2 regions of the Marinobacterium sp. NO-S09 genome follow, and region 2 is predicted to be linked to the other one. Evidence: predicted binding sites of a transcription regulator. Region 2 holds the regulator's gene; the other holds the start of a gene.
The links. The regulator sigma-54, encoded in region 2, starts transcription at its own class of promoters, with help from an activator protein. The targets are predictions, from matches to a motif close to TGGCACNNNNNTTGCTNT.

Region 1 (7,231 bases), 790 kb from region 2:
TACCACCAGGCTGGCAATGAAAACCCAGCCGAAGATGGATACGATACCCAGCAGCTGAGCACCGAAGGTTGCATCAGCATTGCTCAGCGGCACTGCCAGCAGACCCCAGATACCGACCACACCGTGCACGGAGATGGCACCGACCGGATCATCCAGACGCAGTTTGTCCAGAGTGACGATGGCGATGACAACCAGAGCACCACCGATGGCACCGATCAGGGTAGAGGCCAGCGCGCTTGGCGACAGCGGGTCAGCAGTGATGGCAACCAGGCCAGCCAGTGCACCGTTCAGTGCCATGGTCAGGTCAGCCTTGCGGAACCACAGGCGAGCTACGATCAGCGCCGCGATGACACCACCGGCAGCGGCTGCGTTGGTGTTAACGAAGACTTCCGCAACTGCGTTGGCTTCACCAACGTCAGACAGTTTCAGCTCGGAACCACCGTTGAAGCCGAACCAGCCCATCCACAGGATGAAGGTACCCAGGGTTGCCAGCGGCATGTTACAGCCCGGAATCGCGTTGATTTCGCCATTCTTGCCGTATTTGCCTTTACGTGCACCCAGAACCAGGACACCGGCCAGAGCAGCAGACGCACCCGCCATGTGTACGATGCCGGAACCGGCGAAGTCAGAGAAGCCGGCTTCGCTCAGGAAACCGCCGCCCCAGGTCCAGTAGCCGGACGTCGGGTAGATGAAACCGGTCATGACAACAGCGAATGCCAGGAAGGCCCACAGCTTCATGCGCTCGGCAACTGCACCGGATACGATGGACATGGCAGTTGCCACGAACACGACCTGGAAGAAGAAGTCTGAGCGAGAAGAGTAGTAAGGCGCGTCATCGCCACCGGCCAGAACCGCGTCGACGGAGTTTTCACCACCGATCAGAGCGCCCAGGCTCGGCATAACGCCGCCGGCATCAGAGCTGTACATGATGTAGTAGCCACACAGCAGGTACATGGTACAGGCGATGGCGTAAAGTGCGATGTTCTTGGTCAGGATCTCGGTGGTGTTCTTGGCACGCACCAGACCTGCTTCGAGCATGGCGAAACCGGCCGCCATCCACATTACCAGTGCACCACACACCAGGAAGTAGAAGGTATCGACCGCATATTTCAGCTGGGTCACATCCCCGGCTGTCGAGTTGAGCAGTTCTTCCATTGTCTTATCCTCCAGAGATAAACGGAAACGCGGAAACAGGCCTGATTACAGGGCGTCGTGACCGGACTCACCGGTACGAATGCGCACAACCTGCTCCAGCGGTGTAACAAAAATCTTGCCGTCACCGATCTTGCCGGTGTGCGACGCCTTGCTGATCGCCTCCAGTACCTGGTCGACGATGTCATCGGCTACGGCCGCATCGATGCGAACCTTGGGCAGAAAGTCGACGATGTACTCGGCACCACGGTAGAGCTCGGTATGGCCCTTCTGGCGGCCGAAGCCTTTTACTTCAGTAACGGTAATACCCTGAACGCCGATGTCCGACAGGGCCTCACGTACATCATCCAGCTTGAATGGTTTGATGATCGCTGAGATCAGTTTCATCGTTGTGTCCTCTAGGCTAGCGTTGGTCCGAGCACCCCGTTTGCCGGATGCTGGCGCGTTGTAATTCCCTATAAGCGAAGCACGTGCCAACTTGTGATTTTTCTTTCTAAACAGTGAGTTAATGACTATTAGAGGGAGATAGGGGCAGTTTTGATGCGCGGCGGGGCATGTTTTGGTGCACCGTTATGGTGCGTGAACCCATTTGGTGCACAGGTCTGGTCTGACCTGAGCACCAAACTGGTTTATAGTGGAGCCTGATACGAGTCAGATGCGGAGACCCCGATGATCCACCAGAAACTGATCGACAGCCTGTCCGGCCAATTCGGCCAGCTGCTCAGCAACCGTCCTGATATTCCCGGTCAGCAGGAGCTGCAGGACCAGATGCGCACCATGCTGCAGGGCACCTTTGCCCGCCTGGACCTGGTGACACGTGAAGAATTTGATGCCCAGCAGGCTGTGCTTCTGCGCACCCGCGAGCGTCTGGAACAGTTGGAAGCACGCCTGCAGGCACTGGAAACGGATTCCGCACCTGCTGCCGAGGATAACGACAGCACGCCCTCTTAACAGGCACTCGATTTACACTTCGACACAAGGAAAGTGTCATGTCACTTGCAGTCATTCAGACCCGAGCCCAGCTCGGGATTGCCGCGCCTCCGGTGACGGTAGAGGTCCACCTGTCAGGTGGCCTGCCCTCCATGTCCATTGTCGGTTTACCCGAAACCGGCGTGAAAGAAAGCCGCGAACGGGTACGCAGTGCCCTGATTACCGCCGGCTTCGAGTTCCCTCAGCGGCGTATCACTATCAATCTGGCACCGGCAGACCTGCCCAAGGAAGGAGGGCGCTATGATCTGGCCATTGCCATCGGCATCCTGTCAGCTTCGGGGCAGTTGAAAGGCTGGAAAGCCACACCTGCGCTGGAAATGCTGGGGGAGTTGTCCCTGTCGGGCGAGATCCGCTCTGTACGCGGCGTACTGCCGGCATCCGTTGCCGCCGGGCAGTTGCAGCGTGCTCTGGTGGTGCCCCGTGACAATGCCGAAGAAGCACTGATGGCCGGGGATACCGAGGTGCTGGCGGTGTCGCACCTGATTGAGCTGGTTGAGCACCTGATACGCCGACAACCCCTGCAGCCGGCGGTGGCCGAGGAGGTCGCTGCCGAAGCGGGTGCCATGCCGGATCTGACCGAGGTGAAAGGGCAGTTTCAGGCACGGCGAGCACTGGAAGTGGCGGCTGCCGGTGGACATAACCTGCTGTTTTCCGGACCGCCGGGCAGCGGTAAAAGCATGCTGGCGGCACGTTTGCCGGGCTTGCTGCCTGAGCTGCAAAGCCGGGAACGGTTGGAGGTGGCCGCGATTGCCTCCGTATCCGGCTATGACGTGACCCCGGCCTGTGCCGGTATCCGCCCCTTCCGTTCGCCGCACCATACTGCTTCGGCGGTGGCACTGGTGGGTGGTGGCAGTCACCCCCGGCCCGGTGAAATTTCGCTGGCGCATCAGGGTGTGCTCTTCCTTGATGAACTGCCGGAATTTCCGCGTCGGGTACTGGAAGTACTGCGCGAACCCATGGAAACCGGCGAGATTCTGATCTCCCGAGCGGCCCGGCAAACCCGCTTTCCCGCTCGATTTCAGCTGGTGGCTGCCATGAACCCCTGCCCCTGTGGCTACCATGGTGATGGTACCGATCGTTGTTACTGTACGCCGGATCAGATTCGGCGCTACCAGCAGAAAATCTCCGGTCCGTTGCTGGACCGTATCGATCTGCAGCTGCATGTGCCGGCACTCCCGCCGGATGCGTTGCTGGCGCCGGCCAAACCGGGTGAAAGCAGTGCCCACGTGAGGGCGCGGGTGAGGCAGGCGCATGAGGTGCAGTTGACGCGCCAGGGCACCATGAATCGGGAGCTGGGTGGCACTGAACTGGAGCAGGTATGCGGTCTGGACGATGCCGGGCGTGTGTTACTGACACAGGTGATGCAGCGCTATCAGCTGTCGGCGCGAACCTGTCATCGTATTCTCAAGGTTGCCCGCACTCTGGCGGATCTGGCGGGTCAGCCTCGGGTAGAAGAACCCCAGCTGCTGGAAGCGCTGGCGTTCAGAGGCTGCTCTGCTTCTGGCGACGGCTGACCAGGGTCAGGAACTGGTCCAGCGGCACCGGGCGACTGAAGAAGAAGCCCTGTACCTGATCACAGTCGTGACGGATCAGGAATTCCAGCTGGGCACGGGTTTCCACGCCTTCGGCGATTACCTGTTTGTTGAGATTGTGGGCCAGGTTGATGATGGCGCGCACGATCTCCTCGTCATCCGGATTGCCGGGAATACCATCAACGAAAGACTTGTCGATTTTGAGTGTGGTGATCGGCAGTTTCTGCAGCAGGCTGAAGGAGGAGTAGCCGGTGCCGAAGTCATCCAGCGAGAATTCCACGCCGCGGCGGCTCAACTGCTCGATGGTGTTGCGTACGTGCTCCTCGTCGTTGCACAGCGCGGTTTCGGTCAGTTCGAACTCCATCGCCTGGCTGGACATGTTGTGCTCGTCGAGCAGGCGCTCAATGGTGCTGGCCAGATAGGTATCCTGAAACTGGCGGAACGACAGGTTGATGCCGATGCGGCCTTCCATGCCGGCTTCCTGAATGGCCGGCAGGGCGCGGCCCGCTTCCTGGATGATCCAGTAGCCCATGGGCACAATCAAACCTGAGGCTTCACATTGTGGAATGAAGGTGTCGGGTGATTGCAGGCCTTTTTCCGGGTGCCGCCAGCGAATAAGAGCCTCGGCACCGCAGATCTCACCCTGGCGCAAGTCGATGCGCGGCTGGTAGAACAGCTCGAATTCCTCTTTCTGCAGGGCACGCCAAAGCTCGGGGTCATAGCCACTGAGTACCTGGTCGGTCAGTGGAGCCGGTTCCGCCTTGACCGTGGTACGGAAGTGCAGGCTGCAGTAGCGGATAATGCGGCGCACCGTGTCCGGGTTGCTGCCACACAATTGCAGATAATCGTTGAGCGGGTTGTCGAGCAATTCTTCCCAGGCGTCCAGATCCGGCGTGTCTTTAAACAGGAGTACGGCGGGCAAGGGCGACTGATGTGTTCTCAGCTGTTCCAGATCGGTTTTGGTTTGTTCTGGATCAGAGACATCAAGAAGGAGGATTGGCTGGTGTAGGTGCTGCAGAATGGAGACGGTTGATTCAATGGAGTCGAAGCAGTGTAGCTGGCCTTGCCACCAGGGATACAACCAGTCCTGCCAGCAGGCCTCAAGCGAGGGCGAGGAGCTGACGAGTACTAGCGTGGGTGTCGAAACACCCGATCGAGACTGTGCGCATTCTGCCTGCATGGTACTTCCTCCCCTCGGGCGAATGGATGCTCAGGGAACTGAATTTCATCAGGGGGCCATGTCATAATAGGCGACAACAATGGATCGCCGAGCGAGATTAGCACGCTTTGAGGGCGTACTGAACCTGGCGGTAGGTGCGTAAACGATCCATGTTTCTTCACACGCAGTATCAGGCTATCGGCAGTCTTAGCGCCGGGTTTAGCAATTTCGAGGTGCCATGAGCAAATTAAATCCACGTCAGCGGGAAGCGGTGCATTACATCGGTGGGCCGTTGCTGGTACTGGCCGGGGCCGGTTCCGGCAAGACCAGTGTGATCACGCGCAAGATCGCCTGGATGGTTCAGGAGGCTGGCTTTGAGGCGCGCCGCATTGCTGCCGTGACCTTCACTAACAAGGCCGCACGCGAGATGAAAGAGCGTGTCGGCCAGCTGCTGCAGGGCAAGGAAGGGCGCGGGCTGACCGTATCCACCTTCCATAACCTGGGGCTGTCGATCATCCGTCGCGAGCGCAAGTATCTGGGCCTGAAGTCCGGTTTCTCCCTGTTTGACGATCAGGACAGCAAGGCCCTGCTGCGCGACCTGCTGCTGCAGAATGACGAAGACACGGATCTGCTAAACGATATCCAGCATCGTATCTCCAACTGGAAGAACGATATGCTGACCCCGGATGACGTGCTGGCGCAGGCTCAGGGGCCGGACGATATTCTCACTGGCCGCGCCTATGAAGCCTACGAACGTCACCTGCGGGCGTATAACGCTGTCGATTTTGACGACCTGATTCTGTTGCCGGTGCAGTTGTTCAACGATCACCCGGATGTACTGGAGCGCTGGCAGCGGCGTATCCAGTACCTGCTGGTGGACGAGTATCAGGACACCAACCTGTCGCAGTACCGCCTGGTGAGACAGTTGGTGGGCCACCGTGGCGGCCTCACCGTGGTGGGGGATGATGACCAGTCGATCTATGCTTGGCGCGGCGCGCGGCCGGAGAACCTGGCCCAGCTGCAGGTAGACTTTCCCAGCCTCAAGGTGGTCAAGCTGGAGCAGAACTACCGCTCGACCAGCCGCATTCTGAAGGCGGCCAATACCCTGATTGCCAACAACCCCCATGTGTTCGAGAAGACGCTCTGGAGCGACATGGGCTACGGTGAACCCATCCGGGTACTGCACACCCGTAACGACGATGCCGAAGCTGAGCGGATCGCCACCGAGATTCTGGACCGTCATCTGCGTCAGCGCATCGGGTTCAAGGATTTTGCCATCCTCTACCGTGGCAACCACCAGTCGCGGCTGATCGAAATGAAGCTGCAGAACTATCAGATCCCCTACAAGCTCAACGGCGGCACTTCGTTTTTTGCCCGAGCCGAGATCAAGGATCTGATGAGCTATCTCAAGGTGCTGATCAACCGTGATGACGACAACGCTTTCCTGCGCATCATCAATCTGCCGCGTCGCGAAATCGGTCCCAATACGCTGCACAAGCTGGGTGAGTATGCCTCGGCGCGTGAGATCAGCCTGTTTGAAGCCTGTGGCGAGCTGGGGCTGGAGCAACAGCTGCAGCCGCAGGCCGTGGAACGCCTGCGTCGCTTCTGTGACATGATCGACCGGCTGTTTAATCGCTGCCGTGAGGACGACCCGATTGCAGCGATTCACGACCTGATCGAGGAGATTGATTACGCCGGCTGGATTCGCCAGAACGCCTCCAGTGATGTGGTGGCCGAGAAGCGCATGCAGAATGTCTATTTCCTCATCGAGTCGCTGGGCAAAACGCTGGAGCGACTGCAGGAAGATGATGAAAACGCCGGTATCGAAGAAGCGATCGCCCGGCTGGTACTGCTCGACATGCTGAATCAGCAGGATGAAGACGATGATACCGACAAGGTACAGTTGATGACGCTGCATGCCTCCAAGGGCCTGGAGTTCCCGCATGTGTTTCTGCTGGGGATGGAGGAGGAATTGCTGCCGCACCGTAACAGTATCGAGATGGATACCATCGAAGAAGAGCGTCGCCTGGCCTATGTAGGCATCACCCGTGCACGGGAAACCCTGACCATGACGCTGGCCAAGCAGCGGCGGCAGTTTGGTGAATGGCAGGAGTGCATGCCCAGCCGTTTTCTCGATGAGCTGCCGGCTGACGATCTGGAGCACGAAGGGCGTGGTGATGATCGACCCGAGCAGAACCGCGCCCGGGGGCGTGCCACCCTGAACAGCCTCAAGGGGATGTTTGACGACCTCTGATATCTAAAGGCACCCGCAGGGTGAAACAGGTGCCCTGACCGGGTGTGCTTTGGATACTGATGCCGCCTTGCAGCACCTGGGTGACCCACTGATGCACCAGGTGCAGACCCAGCCCGGTATGGCCTTCGCTGCGGCCACTGGTGA
Region 2 (7,231 bases):
TTTGCTGATTGGCTGGGGATCGGCCAGCATCAGCTTGATCAAGTCAGGCAGCAGCAGGGCAGGCAGGTTGTCGATGCAGTAGAAGCCGACGTCTTCCAGTACCTGAAGTGCCGTACTTTTACCTGATCCCGAGCGACCACTGAGCACAACCAGGCGCATGCTCAATGCTCCTGGCAGAGCTGTTGGACGCGCTCCAGCAGATCATCGGCACTGCCGCAGGCTCGCAGCGAGTCCCGCGTTTCCGAATGGTTGAACAGTTCAGCCAATCCCGCCAGGGTTTGCAGATGTTCTTCGGCGCCTTCTTCCGGGACCAGCAGCAGGCACACCAGATCAACCGGGCGATTATCGATGGCATCGAAATCGATCGGGCTGGTCAGTGTCATCAGCAGTCCAACGGCCTTGTGTACGCCGGCCATACGACAGTGAGGAATGGCGACGCCTTCACCGATACCGGTGCTGCCCAGGCGTTCACGATTGATAAGGCCGCTGAAGATATCTTCAGCGGCCGGGCCATCCAACTGCTCTGCAATGGTTTGGCTGGCGAGTTCGAGAACCCGCTTTTTGCTGACTACATCGACGTGGCAGAGTGTGCGCGATGGGGTCAGCAGTTCTGATAGTTGCATGTGGTTACGTGCTGCTACCGGTTATTTGTGGGATTTCATCTTTTCTTTGTGCTTGATGATCTGACGATCGAGCTTGTCGACCATGCCGTCGATGGCGGCATACATGTCGTCGTGTTCGTTCGCAGCAAAGACTTCACCGCCGGCGAGGTGGATGTTGGCCTCGGATTTCTGGCGCTGTTTCTCTACGCTAAGGGTGACCTGTGCATTGGTGATGTTGTCGAAGTGACGTTCCAGACGATCAAACTTGTTACGTACATAGTCATTCAGGGCATCAGTCAGTTCGACATGGTGGCCAGTGATGTTGATCTGCATAGGTTTTTCTCCTTCTCATAGGGGTGCAGCAGATGCACCGCCTTCACTCTCATTAAACCAGACGCTTGCGCTCATTAGAAGGCGGAATGTGCATTGCCTCCCGATATTTTGCAACGGTACGGCGGGCAACGTTAATGCCCTGTTCCTTGAGTAGCTGTGCGATTTTGTTGTCACTCAGCGGTTTGGCTGTATTTTCATCATTGATCAGCTTCTTGATCAATGCGCGGATGGCGGTAGACGAGGCGGCTCCGCCATCGGAAGTACCCACATGGCTGGAGAAAAAGTACTTTAGCTCGAAGATGCCACGCGGTGTGTGCATGTATTTCTGGGTGGTAACGCGCGAGATGGTGGATTCGTGCATGTCGACCGCTTCGGCGATGTCATGCAGAACCATCGGTTTCATGCCCTCGTCACCTTCTTCAAAGAAGTCGATCTGGCGCGCCACGATCTCCGTGGTGACCTTGAGCAGTGTTTCGTTGCGGCTGGCCAGGCTCTTGAGGAACCAGCGTGCTTCCTGCAGGTGGTTCTTCAGGTAGGTGTTGTCGGCGCTGTTATCGGCGCGGCGCACCAGGTCGGCATACTGGCTGTTGATCTTGAGCTTGGGTGAGGCCTCATTGTTGAGGCTCACGGTCCACTGGCCCTGCTGTTTGCGCACCAGTACATCCGGGATGACATACTGCGCGGCTTCAGGGCTGATGATGCCGCCGGGCTTGGGGTTCAGGCTCTGGATCAGGCTGATGACCTGTTGCAGTTCCGGCTCCTTCAGGCGCATGCGGCGCATCAATGTGCGGTAGTCGTGGCTGCCCAGCAGATTAAGATGGTCGCGCACCAGGCGGATCGCATAGGGGCGCAATGGAGTATCTTCGGGCAGTTGCAGCAGCTGCAGACGCAAGCATTCATTGAGGTCGCGGGCACAGACACCGGTCGGATCAAACTGCTGCAGGCGGTGCAGCACGGCTTCCACTTCATCCAGCTCCGCATCCGCAAAGTCCTCGGGCTGGTGATTCTGGAAATGCTCCAGCAGATCCTCGGTACTGGTGGTGAGGTAGCCATCGGCATCCACCGAGTCAATGATGGCCAGCGCGATCTGGTAATCGGTCTCACTCATGGGGGTGAGGTTGAGCTGCCACAACAGGTGATCCTGCAGGCTGTCTTCCATGGTGTCATTGTCGCCCGGCGACCAGTCGTCATCACGGGGCTGGGACGGTGTGCTCTGGTGCTGGAAGGTGTCATCCCAGCTGCTGTCCGTGGTCAGCTCGGCCGGAATCTGATCATTCCAGTGATCTTCGGGCTGGTCATCACTCCAGTTGTCGTCACTGTCAGCGTTGTCGCTGGTGCTGGCGGTTTCCCGGCTGGACGTGTTGTCCGCTGAGTCGCTGTCCTGACGGTCGCTGTCCGCCTCGGCGGCCTGATGAGTCTCATGCTCCTCTTCGGCTTCCAGCAGGGGGTTGCTGTCCAGCGCCTCCTGAATCTCCTGTTGGAGGTCCAGCGAGGAAAGCTGCAGCAGGCGGATTGCCTGTTGCAACTGAGGGGTCATGGTCAGCTGTTGGCCGATCTTGAGTTGTAAGGATTGTTTCATAAACGACTGCCAATTGAACTGCTAGGAAGACTCCCGGGGGAAAGCCGCTAAAGCGAGAACTGCTCGCCCAGATAGGCACGACGGACTTGTTGATCCGCCAGGATCACCTCCGGGGTACCCTGTGCCAATATGCCTCCTTCACTGACGATATAGGCTTGTTCACAGATATCAAGCGTCTCACGCACGTTGTGGTCTGTGATCAATACACCGATACCGCGTGATTGCAGGTGGCGAATGGTCTGCTTGATGTCACTGACCGATATGGGGTCAACGCCGGCAAAGGGCTCATCCAGCAGAATAAAATCAGGTTCTGTTGCCAGGGCGCGGGCGATCTCTACCCGTCGACGTTCGCCGCCGGAAAGCGACATGCCCAGGCTGTCTTTCAGATGGGTGATATGAAACTCTTCCAGCAGCTCTTCCAGCAGGGCCTTGCGGCGGCTGGCATCGAGCTCGGGTCGGGTTTCCAGTATCGCCATCAGATTATCGCGCACGCTGAGTTTGCGAAACACCGAAGCTTCCTGAGGCAGGTAGCCAATACCGCGTCGCGCACGCTCGTGCATGGGCATGCGGGTGACATCATCCTCGGTGATCATGATCTGGCCCCGGTCAGCCGGGATCAGGCCCACAATCATGTAAAAACAGGTGGTTTTGCCGGCGCCGTTGGGGCCCAGCAGGCCGACTATCTGGCCGCTGTCCACGTGCAGGGAAACGTCACGTACGACTTCGCGACCCTTATAGCTTTTGGCAAGATTGCGGGCTTCCAGACGTTTGGTGGGTGCTGTCATTAATTTGAATCCGTCCGCGGCTGGATGACCATGCGTACACGTTCGCCATTGGCGTCATCACTGCCGAAGGCATTTACCACGGCTTTTTCCATGTTGTAGACGATACGCTCACCGGAAAATGAATCCTGACCCTGATCGACGCGGGCAGATTCGGTGATGGTCACTTCCTGGCGATTAACCTGGTAGTCCATACGCAGGCCGTAGGCGCGAGTAGGGGCGGCATCGGCCTCGGGCTGCTGATGAAATTCGGCCGGTGAGCCGGTCGAGATAATGCGCGAAACACCGTTGCCCTGGCGGTGCAACTCTACGCGCGCGCCCTTGATCAGCATACTGCCCTGCCGAATTTCCACGTTACCGGTGTATACGGTGATACCGGTGCGCTCGTTGATGCTGGCGCGATCAGCGCTGATGTTGATCGGCTGATTATGGTCATCCGGCAGTGCCTGAGCTGCCGCCGGCAGCCAAAGCAGTAGAGCTGCGCAGAGTCCGCGTAGTTTATTGTGCATGGTAAACACCCTTAACATCCGATAGCAGTTCTATCCGCTGTTCCTCAAAATACACATCCATGCCGAGTGCCTCGGTGGTGTCATCTCCGCGTTCTACCCTGACAATCTGTGCCGTATGGGCACGTTCTTCTGCCGGGTATAGGGTCAACTGTTCTGTGCTGAGTTTGACTGTGGCTTCGGACTGGGAATTATCATGAAGCAGTACACCGCCTGCAAGCTCTACCTGCTCATGCGAATCCGGTACCTCGCCTTTATCCGCTCTGAGTCGATAGGGAGTAGTCTCATCCTGCCCCGGTACATTGACCTCGGGGTTGTGTAATCGGGTCAAGCTGAGTTCGGGCAGGTGTTGCATCAGCTCGGTATTGATCTGATGCGCTTCGGAGCCATCTTCCTGCCAGCGCGTAATGCGTGCCTGTTCAATAAAGAAATCGACGTTCTCCTCGGCGCCACCGGAGGGCGCCGGGGTGTTCACGGTCGGACCGCTCCAGCCCAGCCAAAGCAGAGGTGGTGTCAGCAGGGTGGCCACAACGGCCAGACGCCACCGCTGATTCAGCATCCGCGGTACTCCTGATACAAGGCTTCCAGTTTGCCCTGGGCCGCGAGGATCAGCTCACAGAATTCACGGGCAGCGCCTTTGCCCCCCGAAGCCTGGCTGCACCAGTCGGCTTCCTTGCGCACCAGCGGGTGACCATTGGGGACGCAGGCACCAAATGCGGAATGCAGGATGGCCGACAGGTCGGGCAGGTCATCACCGATATAGGCCGTGTCGCTTGCCTGGTGGCCGCTCTGGTCCCAGAGTTCACGCAGAGCGGTGAGCTTGTCCTCTCGGCCCTGGCGCAGGTAGGTGATACCCAGTGCTTCGGCGCGCTGTTCCACCTGGGGCGAGCGGCGGCCAGTTATAATGGCCGTTTCAATGCCGCTACGCTGCAGCATCTTGATGCCCAGCCCGTCCAGGGTGTGAAAGCTTTTCACTTCGCGACCGTCGGCAAGAAAATTCAGGCGACCATCCGTCAGGATGCCATCCACATCGAACACAGCCAGGCGGATATCTTTCAGGGCCTTGCGCTGTTCCGGGGTCAGGGATTCCAGTTGCATCAAATCACCCCCGCCTTGAGCATATCGTGCATGTTGAGTGCGCCGATGGGACGGTCCTGTTCATCGACCACCAGTAGTGCATTGATTTTGCGTTCCTGCATCAGGCTGAGGGCTTCGGCCGCCAGAATGCCGGGCTGCACACGGGTGCCGCCTTCGGTCATGACTTCGGTGATCGGGGTGTTGGTCAGATCGAGTCCCTGGTCCAGAGTGCGGCGCAGGTCACCATCGGTGAAGATGCCGAGCAAAACGCCTTCGGCATCCGTGACAGCTGTCATGCCCAGATGTTTCTGGGTCATCTCCAGCAAGGCTTCACGAATACGGGTATCGGTGGCGACGGCCGGTACTTCACTGCCGGTGTGCATGATGTCTTCCACTTTCAACAGCAAGCGGCGCCCCAGGCTGCCGCCGGGGTGCGAAAAGGCGAAGTCTTCGCTGCTGAAGCCGCGTGCTTCCAGCAGGGCAATGGCCAGGGCGTCGCCCAGGACCAGCTGCGCGGTAGTGCTGGATGTGGGCGCCAGACCCAGCGGGCAGGCTTCACGGTCTACCGGAATATGCAGGCCTACGTCAGCGCTGCGGGCCAGTGTGGAGTTGGGGTTGGCGGTAATACTGATCAGCGGTGCCCCCATGCGCTTTATCAGCGGCAGGATGGTGACAACTTCTGAGGTTTCGCCGGAGTTGGACAGGGCCAGCACGACATCGTCGCCGGTAAACATGCCCAGGTCACCATGGCTGGCTTCACCGGGGTGAACGAAAAAGGCCGGTGTGCCCGTGCTTGCCAGGGTGGCGGCAATCTTGTTGCCGATGTGGCCGGATTTGCCCATGCCGGTAACAATGATGCGGCCAGGGCAGCTGAACATGAGTTCGCAGGCGCGGGTGAAGGCGCCGTCCAGGTGGTTCAGCAGTTCTTGCACAGCCTCAATTTCAAGCCGGATGGTCTGGCGGCCCGAGGCCAGGTAGTCGGTTGCGGTCATGCCGATAGGTCCGTCTCGTTTCAACGTCGGATTAAACGAGTAGTTTAACCCATCCTTGTCCGGAGCACGAACGCTCAGACAGGTGTCATTAATTCAAGTTTGGCCGTGACAATGGTATATTGCCGAGTCATTTTTGCCCCGGTGTATCCGGGCGTTTTGCTTAATGCCAATGGGAACAGGAATTTCCTGATCAATGAAGCCTGACAACGATTGCATCATCGATATTCGTGATCTCACCTTTTACCGGGGTGAGCGTGCGATTTTCGAGCACGTGGATATCCGTGTCCCCCGCGGCAAGGTGACTGCGATTATGGGACCGTCGGGAACCGGCAAGACGACCTTGCTCAAGCTGATCGGCGGTCAGCTGCACCCCAACGAAGGTGAAATCCTGCTGGATGGGGTCAATATCCCGACACTGGGGCGGCGTGAACTTTTCGAAGCCCGTGAGCGCATGGGCATGCTGTTTCAGAGCGGCGCCCTGTTTACCGACATGAACGTGTTCGACAACGTAGCCTTCCCGCTGCAGGTTCACACTGAACTGCCAGCTGACATGATTCGTGATGTCGTGTTGATGAAACTGCAGGCCGTTGGCTTGCGCGGTGCCCGTGATCTGATGCCCAGCGAACTGTCGGGCGGCATGGCCCGTCGTGTGGCCTTGGCCCGTGCCATTGCCCTGGACCCGGATATTGTCATGTACGACGAGCCCTTCACCGGGCAGGACCCCATTGCCATGGGCGTACTGGTAAATCTCATTCGCCGTCTTAACCAGGCGTTGGGGCATACCAGCATCATTGTCTCGCATGACATCAAGGAGACGCTGGGGATCGCCGACTACATCTATATTCTGTCTGATGCCCATGTGGTTGCTCAGGGCACGCCCGAAGAGCTGGCCAATGTGGAATCTGAGCAGGTACGTCAGTTCATGCAGGGATTGCCTGATGGTCCTGTGCCTTTCCATTACAAGGCGCCGGATCTGATGACTGACTTGCTGGAGAGGCAATAACAGGATGCTGGATCTGTTACAGAAACTGGGCCATCGCGGCCTGTCCCGTTTGGCCGCTTTTGGCCGTGCCGGGCAAATATTGCTGCAATCGCTGCTGGCGCGGCCGCAGCCGCTGACCATGTTCCCGCTGGTGGTGCGTCAGATCTACTTTGTTGGCGTGCTGTCGCTGGTCATTATTATCGTATCCGGCGGCTTTATCGGCATGGTGCTGGGGCTGCAGGGCTATACCATTCTGGTGGATTACGGCTCTGAGCAGGCTGTCGGACAGATGGTGGCGCTGAGCCTGGTACGAGAGTTGGCACCGGTGGTGGCCGCTCTGCTGTTTGCTGGTCGGGCCGGGTCCGCATTGACGGCGGA

Region 1: glnK (P-II family nitrogen regulator) is a predicted target of sigma-54. The motif match lies at 1,611-1,628, and genes of this name have one in related genera.

The regions. Positions count from the first base shown of each region.
Region 1 is NZ_CP168954.1:442,731-449,961, forward strand. It holds gene O3C79_RS02250 (ammonium transporter) at 1-1,155, opposite strand, end outside; gene glnK (P-II family nitrogen regulator) at 1,201-1,539, opposite strand; gene O3C79_RS02260 (accessory factor UbiK family protein) at 1,822-2,103, shown strand; gene O3C79_RS02265 (YifB family Mg chelatase-like AAA ATPase) at 2,142-3,656, shown strand; gene O3C79_RS02270 (putative bifunctional diguanylate cyclase/phosphodiesterase) at 3,625-4,854, opposite strand; gene rep (DNA helicase Rep) at 5,072-7,087, shown strand; gene O3C79_RS02280 (sensor histidine kinase) at 7,062-7,231, opposite strand, start outside.
Region 2 is NZ_CP168954.1:3,806,302-3,813,532, reverse strand. It holds gene rapZ (RNase adapter RapZ) at 1-159, opposite strand, end outside; gene O3C79_RS17590 (PTS sugar transporter subunit IIA) at 162-623, opposite strand; gene hpf (ribosome hibernation-promoting factor, HPF/YfiA family) at 645-935, opposite strand; gene O3C79_RS17580 (RNA polymerase factor sigma-54) at 988-2,514, opposite strand; gene lptB (LPS export ABC transporter ATP-binding protein) at 2,562-3,299, opposite strand; gene lptA (lipopolysaccharide transport periplasmic protein LptA) at 3,299-3,805, opposite strand; gene lptC (LPS export ABC transporter periplasmic protein LptC) at 3,795-4,361, opposite strand; gene O3C79_RS17560 (KdsC family phosphatase) at 4,355-4,900, opposite strand; gene O3C79_RS17555 (KpsF/GutQ family sugar-phosphate isomerase) at 4,900-5,871, opposite strand; gene O3C79_RS17550 (ATP-binding cassette domain-containing protein) at 6,065-6,874, shown strand; gene mlaE (lipid asymmetry maintenance ABC transporter permease subunit MlaE) at 6,879-7,231, shown strand, end outside.